DNA from 2 places in the Mesorhizobium sp. WSM4989 genome. Region 2 is predicted to be linked to the other one. Evidence: predicted binding sites of a transcription regulator. Region 2 holds the regulator's gene; the other holds the start of a gene.

Region 1 (5,591 bases), 190 kb from region 2:
CATGGCGCGAAACTCCATTTCATGTCTCAACCCGTCAGCATGCTGTTGGTTGCTGCGATGACAAGGCCCATGCTGGATGAGATGATTGCGGCATGGACAATGACCGCCTCGAAGAATTGTTCGAGAGCCTGGGGCCGATCAGCATCCGAAAACTGTTCGGCGGCAAGGGCATCTATTGCGACGGCGTCATCGTCGCGGTGGTCGTGCGCGGCGAACTGATGCTGAAGGCCGACGAGGAGACGATCCCCGAATTCGAGGCCGCCGGCTGTAGCCAATGGACCTATACCGGCTCGCGGCACGGCAAGGAGGTGGCGATGCCCTATTGGAGCGTTCCCGACAGCGCCTTCGACGATCCCGACGAAATGGCGGTCTGGGCGCGGCGCGCTTATGAAGCGGGGCGGCGCGCGGGCAGATAAGGCTTACAGCGCCTTCGCGATCTCCGCCGCCAGCCGCGCATTGTTTTCGACCAGCGCGATGTTGGTCTTAAGGCTGCGGCCGCCGGTGAGCTCAAAAATCTTCGACAGGAGGAACGGCGTCACGGCTTTGCCGGTGATGTTCTGCGCTTCGGCCGCCTTTTGCGCGGCCTGGATGTAGCCGTCCATCTCGGCTGCCGGGATCTCGTCGTTCTGCGGCACCGGATTGGCGACCAGTATGCCGCCGCCGAGGCCGAGCGCCTGCCGGATATGATAGAAATGCGCGATATCTTCAGGCGCATGCAACGTCAGCGGCGCGCGGAAGGGCGATTGCCTGGACCAGAAGGCTGGCATGGTCTCGCAGCCATGGCCGATGACTGGCACGCCGCGCGTCTCCAGCACTTCCAGCGTCTTTTCGATGTCGAGGATCGCCTTGGCGCCGGCCGAGACGACGACGACCGGCGTGCGCGCCAGCTCGTCGAGGTCGGCCGAGATGTCAAAACTCTTTTCGGCGCCCTTGTGGACGCCGCCGATGCCGCCGGTGGCGAAGACCTTTATGCCGGCCATGTGCGCGGCGATCATGGTGGCGGCCACGGTGGTGCCGCCGGTGCGCTTTTGGGCGACGGCAAAGCCGATATCGGCACGCGACAGCTTCATGGCGTCGCCGGTCATGGCAAGCGATTCGCGCTCGCCATCGGAAAGGCCAATCTTGATGCGTCCATCGACCACGGCGATCGTCGCCGGCACGGCGCCGCTCTCGGCGATGATCTGCTCGACCTTGGCGGCCATCGCGCCATTGTCGGGGTATGGCATACCGTGGGTAATGATGGTGCTTTCCAGCGCCACCACAGGCCGCCCGGCGGCAAGCGCCTCCGCCACTGGCGGATGAATGTCGATGAAGGAGCGGGCGGTTTCGGGCGTCATGTCCGTTCTCCACTCCGGAGAAAACACTCCGGCAAGATAGTTTGTGGCCCTATGCCACCACCCGTGCCTCGGGCACAAGGGCAAGCGCCTGGCCAAAACTGCCGGCGGTGAAAGACGGTACCGCCTCAGCGCTCTCGATGGCGAGCATCGCCGCGGCAACACCTTCGCGCAGTGCCCTCCGCAAAGGCAGCCCGCGCAGCAGCGCGGCAACCGTTGCTCCGGTCAGGGCGTCGCCGGCGCCGGTTACGTCGGCAACTCGTCGCGGGGAGGGCGGGTCGATGGCGAAGACGCCCGATTGGTCGAAGCCGAGCACCGGAGCACTGCCGGCCGTGATCACGCCTGCCGTCAAGCTCAGCCGCCTGAGTTCCCCGACAAGATCGCGGCCGGAAATATCCGCACCAGCCAGCGCCGCCGCCTCTCGGCGGTTCATGAACAGCAGCGAAAGATTGCCGAGCAGCGGCGCCAGCCGCACCACCTTGGCCGGCGAGATGGCGATGGCGAAAATCGGCCTGTCGCCGGCTTGCGCAACCAGACGCTCGAGGGCCGCCGTTGGCAGGTTCGCGTCGCAGAGGATCGCGTCTGCCTCGGCGATCGCCTCGCGCGCCTTGGCGCGGCGGATCTGCTTGGGGAAGGCGAGGTCGTAAAGGCCCATATCGGCAAAGCCGACGATCAACTCCCCCTCGCTGTCGATCAGCGCAGTGTAGCTCGGCGTCGTGCGGTCGAGGAACACCGCCGAAAGGTCGGCGATGCCGGCCTCGTCGATCGCCGATGCGACGGTCTCACCCGCCGCATCGCCGCCGCGCACCGAAAGCAGCGAGGCCGAGACGCCGCGCTTCACAATGCTGCGCAGCGCGTTGAAGACGCCGCCGCCGACATCCTCGCGCATGATGCCGGGATTGGATGCGGCGGGCACGTAAGGGCCCGAGACCTGGCCGCGCCGGTCGATATGGGCGCCGCCCAGCGCCAGGATGTTTGGGGATGTCGGCATGCCGCGGAGGTGACCTCGTTGATTGTTTGCGTGCGCACACTAGGTTTCCGCGCATCGCCCCGCAATCGGGTCGCGATTCGGGCCGCCCGGATAACGAGATCTCGCTTGGATCAGCAGCACTGGTTCACGCCATCTCTAGTGAGACAAAAATAGAACAAATCCAGATATTGTTTGTTTTCCAGTCATTTGCTGCCTCTTGCCAGATGAGAACAAAAAAGGTACAAACTGGCAGGGATCACGGATTGTCCGGCCTTCATTGACGACCAAGGGGTGATGTATCATGGCTCAGAATAGTTTGCGGCTTGTAGAGGATAAGGCAGTGGACAAATCAAAGGCTCTGGATGCGGCGCTGTCGCAAATCGAGCGTGCTTTCGGCAAGGGCTCGATCATGCGGCTCGGCGCCAATGAGCAGGTGGTCGAGATCGAAACCGTGCCGACGGGATCGCTCGGGCTGGACATCGCGCTCGGCGTTGGCGGGCTGCCGCGCGGCCGCATCATCGAAATCTACGGGCCGGAAAGCTCGGGCAAGACGACGCTGGCGCTGCACACGGTTGCGGAAGCCCAGAAGAAGGGCGGTATCTGCGCCTTCGTCGATGCCGAGCACGCGCTCGATCCGGTCTATGCGCGCAAGCTCGGCGTGGACCTCGAAAACCTCCTGATCTCGCAGCCCGACACGGGTGAGCAGGCGCTGGAGATCTGCGACACGCTGGTGCGCTCCGGCGCAATCGACGTTCTGGTGGTCGATTCGGTGGCGGCGCTGACGCCGCGCGCCGAAATCGAGGGCGAGATGGGCGACGCGCTGCCCGGCCTGCAGGCCCGCTTGATGAGCCAGGCGCTGCGCAAGCTGACCGCGTCAATCTCGCGCTCCAACACCATGGTCATCTTCATCAACCAGATCCGTATGAAGATCGGCGTCATGTTCGGCTCGCCGGAAACCACGACCGGCGGCAACGCGCTGAAATTCTACGCCTCGGTGCGCCTCGACATCCGCCGCATCGGCTCGGTCAAGGATCGCGACGAAGTGGTCGGCAACCAGACCCGCGTCAAGGTGGTGAAGAACAAGCTGGCTCCGCCCTTCAAGGTGGTCGAGTTCGACATCATGTATGGCGAGGGCGTGTCGAAGACCGGCGAGCTCGTCGATCTCGGGGTCAAGGCCGGCGTGGTCGAGAAGTCGGGCGCCTGGTTCTCCTACAATTCGCAGCGTCTCGGTCAGGGCCGTGAGAACGCCAAGCTTTTCCTGCGCGACAATCCGGACACGGCGCGCGAGATCGAGCTGGCGCTGAGGCAGAATGCCGGGCTGATCGCCGAAAAATTCCTCGAGAACGGCGGCTCCGAAGGCGGTGGTGACGACAGCTTCGAGGACGAGGCTGGCGCGATGTAGGCACTGCCGGAGTTCGGCCATATTCCGGATCCATTATCTAAAGCTGATGTAATCGAGTTCCCTAGTGCTGCGTTCGAACCGCCGGCCTTCGTGCCGGCGGTTTACGTTTGGGGGCGAGGGCACAGGCCGCCCAGCCGGAGGATTGGCCTTGGTTCCGTGTTTCTGGACAGGGTCAAGAGCTACGGCTAAAAGGCCAATCTATCTTCTGACACACGAAAGCCCATTTGCCGCCGGCCTGGCCGGCGGTTTTCGCGAAAAGGCAGTATCCATGAGTGGCGTGAACGAGATCCGGTCGACATTCCTCGACTACTTCCGCAAGGAGGGTCATGAGATCGTTGCCTCCAGCCCGCTGGTGCCGCGCAACGATCCGACGCTGATGTTCACCAACGCCGGCATGGTGCAATTCAAGAACGTGTTCACCGGCCTGGAGAAGCGGTCCTATTCGCGCGCCGCGACCGCGCAGAAGAGCGTGCGCGCCGGCGGCAAGCACAACGATCTCGACAATGTCGGCTACACCGCGCGCCATCTCACCTTTTTCGAGATGCTCGGCAATTTCTCGTTCGGCGATTATTTCAAGGAGCGCGCGATCGAGCTTGCCTGGAACCTGATCACCAAGGAATTCGGCCTGCCGAAGGACAAGCTTCTGGTCACCGTCTATCACACCGATGACGAGGCGGCCGGCTACTGGAAGAAGATCGCCGGCTTCTCAGACGATCACATCATCCGCATTCCGACCTCTGACAATTTCTGGGCGATGGGCGACACCGGTCCCTGCGGTCCGTGCTCGGAGATATTCATCGATCGCGGCGAGCATATCTGGGGCGGTCCGCCCGGCAGCCCGGAGGAGGACGGCGACCGGTTCCTCGAATTCTGGAACCTGGTGTTCATGCAATATGAGCAGGTGACGAAAGACGAGCGCATCGACCTGCCGCGCCCGTCGATCGACACCGGCATGGGCCTGGAGCGCATGGCTTCGATCCTTCAGGGAGTGGAGAGCGTCTTTGAGACCGACCTGTTCCGGCATTTGATCGAGGCGGCATGCTCGGCGCTAGGGCACGGTCACAACCAGGAGAACGCAGCATCCTTCCGCGTGATCGCGGATCATTTGCGCTCGTCATCCTTCCTGGTGGCCGACGGCGTGCTGCCCTCCAATGAAGGCCGCGGCTATGTGCTGCGTCGCATCATGCGTCGCGCCATGCGCCACGCGCAGCTGCTCGGCGCCAAGGAGCCGCTGATGTGGAAGCTGGTGCCCGCGCTGGTGCGCGAGATGGGCCAGGCCTATCCGGAACTGGTGCGTGGCGAAGCGCTGATCACAGAGACGCTGAAGCTCGAGGAGACGCGCTTCCGCAAGACGCTGGTCCGCGGTCTCGGCCTGCTTTCGGAGGCGACGGAACAGCTGCACGCCGGCGACATGCTGGATGGCGAGACGGCCTTCAAACTCTACGACACCTATGGCTTCCCGCTCGACCTGACGCAGGATGCGCTGCGCCAACGCGACATCTCGGTCGATCTTGCCGGCTTCACCGCTGCGATGGAGCGGCAGAAGGCGGAAGCGCGCGCGCACTGGGCGGGGTCGGGCGAAGCGGCGACCGAGACGGTCTGGTTCCCGGTGCGCGAGCAGACCGGCGCCACCGATTTCCTCGGTTACGAGACGGAAGAGGCGGAAGGCCTGATCCAGGCCTTGGTCAAGGATGGCAAGATCGTCGACAGCGCCGGGCAGGGCGACGCGGTTGCCGTCGTCGTCAACCAGACGCCGTTCTATGGCGAATCCGGTGGCCAGATGGGCGATACCGGCATGATGTCCGGCGACGGCTTCTCGATCGAGGTCACCGACACGCAAAAGAAGGCCGACGGGCTCTTCGTGCATTTGGGCAAGGTGACGGGC
Region 2 (5,591 bases):
ATCGCGCTTATGTCGATCGCCGCCTATCTCGTCATCTCCGGCGTGGTGGTCGCCGCCGAGCGAAGCTTCATCATGCTGGCCGTCATGCTGATCGCCGTGCTTTTCGACCGCGCCGCGCTGACGATGCGCAACTTGGCGATCTCGGCCATCGCCGTCATCCTGGTGTCGCCGCATGAAGTGGTTGGCCCGAGCTTTCAGATGTCGTTCGCGGCAACCGCCGCCCTTGTCGGCGCCTATGCCGGCTGGTCCGACTACCGCGCCGGCACGGTGAGAGCGCCGCCGGACAAGCGTTCGTTCCTGCGGTTCATGTCGCACAAACTGGCAGTCGGAGCAGGTGGCGCCGCAATGACGTCGATCATTGCCGGAAGTGCCACGGCGCTGTTTGCCATCTGGCATTTCCAGCGCGTCTCGCCGCTCAGCCTGCTGGCCAATCTCGCGATCATGCCGATCGTCACGATCGTGATGTTTCTCGCCGTCGCCAGCGCGGTCATGATGCCGTTCGGCTTCGACGGGCCCTTCCTCTATTTGATGGGCAAGGGCCTGGCGGCGATGATCGCGATCTCGGCGTGGATTTCGGAGTGGTCGCCGGTCGATGCCGTGGGCCTGATCTCGATCCATTCGGTGCTGCTGGCGACGATCGCGCTCGTCATCGCCACGATGGCGACTACCTGGCTCAGGCTGGCCGCAATTCCTTTCGCTGCCGCGGCCGTGATGATCATCCCGCAGGTGCGCACGCCGGACCTGCTGATCTCGGAGGACGCGCATCTGGTGGCGATTCCGATCGGCGGCGGCGAACTCGCCATCAATCGCGCCCGCTCCAACGAGTTCACCACCGATAACTGGAAACGTGCGCTCAAGGCCGAAACGATCGTGCCGCCGGAGACATTCGCCAAGGGCACGCTGGACTTGGCCGATCCGGTCGACCTGCCGCCTGGATCGCCCTTTTACTGCACGGGCGATCTCTGCATTGGCCGGCATCCATCAGGCGCGATCGTCGCGCTCGCCGAGAACCGCGAAGCTGCCCGGCCTGCCTGCGACTTCGCAGACCTCATCGTCATCAACGACGCCACGGCCTACAATCCCTGCCACGATCCACGTATCCTCGTCGTCACCAAGCGGCAGCTCGCGCGCGACGGCAGTGCCGCCGTCTTCTTCGATCCGCAATCGGCGACGGCGCGAGCAACCATTCAATACGCCGTCGAAAAACCGTACCGCCCTTGGCACGAACAGCGGCGCTACTCGCGTGAGGCGAGGGGGTTGGCGCCTTACAAGAAGCCCGAGAAGCCGGAGGCCAAGCCACAGCCCCCTCAGTAGCGGCGGATGAGCCCGACGAGCTTGCCCTGAACCTTGACGCGATCGGGACCGAAGATGCGCGTCTCATAGGCCGGATTGGCAGCCTCGAGCGCGATGGAGGCGCCCTTGCGGCGGAAGCGCTTCAGCGTCGCCTCCTCGTCATCGACCAGCGCCACGACGATCTCCCCGGGGCTCGCAGTGCTGGCGTTGCGGATGATGACCGTGTCGCCGTCGAAGATGCCGGCCTCGATCATCGAATCGCCTTTGACCTCGAGCGCGTAGTGCTCGCCGCCCGCGATCATGTCCGGCGGCACTGTGATCGAATGCGTCTGGTGCTGGATGGCGTCGATCGGCACGCCGGCGGCAATGCGACCCATCACCGGGATGGAGACGGCTGAAACGGCGTCGTCGTCATTGCTGGGCGTCGGCGTGCGGGCGGGCGCCGCGGGTTTGATCTGGCGGCCGAGATTGCCTTGGCCGCCCTGGATGACGCTCGGCGAGAACTTCTTCGCCGCATTGAGGCCGGGCGCGATCGAGTCAGGTAGGCGCAGCACTTCAAGGGCACGCGCCCGGTTCGGAAGCCGGCGAATGAAACCGCGCTCCTCCAGCGCCGTGATCAGGCGGTGGATGCCCGATTTCGAGGCAAGGTCGAGCGCTTCCTTCATCTCATCGAAAGACGGCGGAATGCCGCTTTCCTTGAGCCGTTCATGGATGAACATCAGCAGTTCATGTTGTTTGCGCGTCAGCATGGCGGCCCCCATGGGTTCTGAAACCAGAATCAGAAAAACAAACCCAGAACAAACACTATCTGTTCCAGTTGTGTTCCGCAACCGTTTAAAGTTTAGTGAATGTGTTGACGTTTTGTTCAGCGTAACATCAGAACGGTGCATTCCTCGCCGGCTTCAGCCGCCGGTGCGAAGGGTTGGCGCACGATCAGGCCATTGGCATCGGCGAGCATCCTCAACATCGAGGAATCCTGGGTGCCGAACGGTGTTGCGATCAACCCCCCCGCATCTTCGCGGACCACGGCGCGCACATAGTCCTGCCTGAGATCGTTGGCGTGCATTGCGACGCCTAACCGGGCCGTGCGGATTTCCTGACGGCAGGACCGGCCGCCCAGCCGCGCCAGAAGCGGCTTCAGGAACAGCTGCGAGCAGACCAGGCTTGCGACCGGATTGCCGGGCAGGCCGATGCAGCGAATGTCGCCGAGCCGGCCAAACATCAGCGGCTTGCCGGGACGCATGGCGATCTTCCAGAAGTCGAGCTGCATGCCTTCGCCGGTCAGCACGTCATGGATCAAGTCGTGGTCGCCGACGGAGGCGCCGCCAAGCGTGACGATGACGTCGGCGCCGGCCTTGACCGCCTTCTTGACCAGGGCCGCGATCGCGTCCTTGCGGTCGGCGGCAATGCCGAGGTCGAGCGCGCGCGCGCCGACCGACTGGGCCGTAGCTGTGACGCCACAGGCATTCGACGAGATGATCTGGTCGGGGCCGAGCGCGCTGCCCGGCGGCAGCAATTCATCGCCGGTGGCGATGATGGCGAGCAGCGGCTGCCGCACCACGTTGAGACTCGGATGGTTGGCCGATGCCGCCAGCGAAAGCGCCGCCGGATCGAGCTGGCGGCCTTTTTCGAGGAGCAGGTCGCCCGCGCAGAAGTCGAGGCCGCGGCGACGGACGTTTCGTCCCTCCACGGTCGGCTCGGTCACTTCGATGCCGCCGCCGCCGAGATCGCGGACATTCTCCTGGATAACGATGGTATCGGCGCCTTCGGGGAGCGGCGCGCCGGTGAAGATGCGCACGGCCTCGCCCTTGCCGACAGAGCCGGTGAAGCCACGCCCGGCGGGCGCCATGCCGATCACGGAGAGCCGCGCCGGCGCCGAGGCTACGTCGGCGGCCCGCACGGCATAGCCGTCCATCGCCGACGCATTGAAGGGCGGCTGGGTGCGCAGAGCCACCACGGGGTCGGCCAGCACCCGGCCGGACGCGTCGGCCAGCGGCACGCTTTCGCCTGGCAGCGCGGTCGCGCCGTCCAACAGGCGTTGGAGCGCCTCGGCGACCGGAAGCAAAGCCATGCTAAGGACCTACCTTGTAGTCGCCCGACTTGCCGCCGGTTTTCTCGACCAGCCTGATGCCGGAAATCGCCATGGCGCGGTCCGCTGCCTTGGCCATGTCGTAGATGGTGAGGCAGGCAACCGACGCCGCGGTCAGCGCCTCCATTTCGACCCCGGTCTTGCCGGTAACCCTGGCAAGCGCGGTGACCCTCAGGCCGGGAAGCGCGCGATCGGGCTCGATCTCGACGGCAACCTTGGTGAGAAGGAGGGGATGGCAAAGCGGGATGAGCTCATGCGTCTTCTTGGCCGCCATGATGCCGGCGAGGCGCGCCGTGCCAAGCACGTCGCCTTTCTTGGCGTCGCCGGCCAGGATCATCTCCAGCGTTTCCGGCTGCATGGTGACATACCCTTCGGCGATGGCCGTGCGCGTCGTCTCGGCCTTGCCGCCGACATCGACCATGTTGGCTTCGCCCTTGGCGCCGAGATGCGTAAGCGCGGGCATCCTCAAACGGCCTCGGCCGGCGCCTTGCCCGTCAGCAGAAGGGCGGTCGCGGCGGCCACGTCGGCCTGCCGCATCAGGCTTTCGCCAACGAGGAAGGTGCCGATCTTGCTCTTTTCCAGCCGGCGGCAGTCCTGATGGGTGAAGATGCCGCTCTCGCTGACCAGCAGCCGGTCGTCCGGGACCATGGCGGCAAGCCTCTCGGAAACGTGGAGGCTGGTTTCGAAGGTTCTCAAATCGCGGTTGTTGATGCCGATCAGCCGCGACGAGAGGCGAAGCGCGCGTTCCATCTCCTGTTCGTCATGCACCTCGACCAGCGCGTCCATGCCGAGATCGAAGGCCGTGACTTCCAATTCACTGGCCAAGGCGTCGTCGACGCTCGCCATGATGATGAGGATCGCGTCCGCGCCCCAGGCGCGGGCTTCATGAACCTGATACGGGTCGAAGAGGAAATCCTTGCGCAGGGCGGGCAGGCCAACGGCGGCGCGCGCTGCGGTCAGAAAGCCGGGCGCGCCCTGGAAGGACGGTGCGTCGGTCAGCACCGAAAGACAGGCAGCACCGCCTTGCTGATAGGCCCTGGCGAGCGCCGGCGGGTCGAAGTCGGCGCGGATCAAGCCCCTGGAAGGGCTGGCCTTCTTGATCTCCGCAATCAGCGCGAAGCCGCCGGCCTTCCGCTTGGCCTCAAGCGCCGCAAGGAAGCTGCGCGGGGGTTCCGCATCCTTGGCCTTCGCCTTGACCTCGGCAAGCGGCGCGCTGAGCTTTGCGGCGGCGATCTCATCGCGCTTGTAGGCTTCTATCTTGCGCAGGATATCGGACAAAATTCTAACCGTTCGAAATCTCGATGAGCTTGTCGAGCACCGCGAGCGCCCGGCCGCTGTCGATGGCCTGCGCTGCTGCCTCGATGCCATCGCCGAGCGTCGTCGCCTTGCCGGCCACCACCAGCCCGGCGCCGGCATTCATCAGCACGGTGTCGCGATAAGCGCCGGCAGCGCCGCCCAGCATATCGCGCAATGCCTTGGCATTGTAGGCCGCTTCGCCGCCGCGCAGATCCTCTTTGTTATGCCGCTTCAGTCCGACCGCTTCCGGAGTGAGGGTAAAGGTGCGGATCTCGCCGCCGGCGAGCTCTGCGACCTGCGTCTCGCCCGTGGTGGTGATCTCGTCATAACCGTCGCCGTGCACGATCCAGGCATGATCGGTACCCAGCGCCTTCAGCGTCTCAGCCACCGGCATGATCCATTCGGGCAGGAAGACGCCAACCATCTGCCGGCCGACGCCGGCTGGATTCGACAGCGGCCCGAGCAGATTGAAGATGGTGCGCGTGCCGAGCTCGCCCCGGACAGGACCGACATGCTTCATCGCCGGATGATGCGCTGGCGCGAACATGAAGCCGACGCCGGCCTCCTGGATGCAGCGGCCGATCGTCTCCGGTGCGATGTCGACCTTGACGCCGAGGGCCATCAGCACATCCGCCGCGCCGGTCAGCGAGGACAGGCCGCGATTGCCGTGCTTGGCCACCGGAACACCCGCGGCGGCGATGACGAATGCCGATCCGGTCGAAATGTTCACCGAGTGCGAATTGTCGCCGCCGGTGCCGACGATGTCGATGGCGCCGCGCGGGGCTTCGACGCGGAGCATCTTGGCGCGCATCGTGGCGACCGCGCCGGAGATCTCGCTCACGGCTTCGCCGCGCACGCGCAACGCCATCAGGAAGCCACCGATCTGCCCCGGCGTCGCGTCGCCCGACATGAT

The links. The regulator LexA, encoded in region 2, represses DNA repair genes until DNA is damaged. The targets are predictions, from matches to a motif close to TGTTCNNNNTGTGTTCNG.
Region 1: a site for LexA is predicted at 2,531-2,548, ahead of recA (recombinase RecA). Genes of this name have one in related genera too.

What each region holds. Positions count from the first base shown of each region.
Region 1 is NZ_JARTVN010000002.1:1,754,206-1,759,796, forward strand. Features, by position in the region: gene P9217_RS21170 (GFA family protein) at 1-3, opposite strand, end outside; gene P9217_RS21175 (TfoX/Sxy family protein) at 93-416, shown strand; gene P9217_RS21180 (pseudouridine-5'-phosphate glycosidase) at 420-1,337, opposite strand; gene P9217_RS21185 (carbohydrate kinase family protein) at 1,387-2,325, opposite strand; gene recA (recombinase RecA) at 2,606-3,706, shown strand; gene alaS (alanine--tRNA ligase) at 3,975-5,591, shown strand, end outside.
Region 2 is NZ_JARTVN010000002.1:1,944,849-1,950,439, forward strand. Features, by position in the region: gene P9217_RS22160 (ComEC/Rec2 family competence protein) at 1-1,314, shown strand, start outside; gene lexA (transcriptional repressor LexA) at 1,308-2,042, opposite strand; gene glp (gephyrin-like molybdotransferase Glp) at 2,159-3,364, opposite strand; gene moaC (cyclic pyranopterin monophosphate synthase MoaC) at 3,366-3,845, opposite strand; gene trpC (indole-3-glycerol phosphate synthase TrpC) at 3,848-4,663, opposite strand; gene trpD (anthranilate phosphoribosyltransferase) at 4,665-5,591, opposite strand, start outside.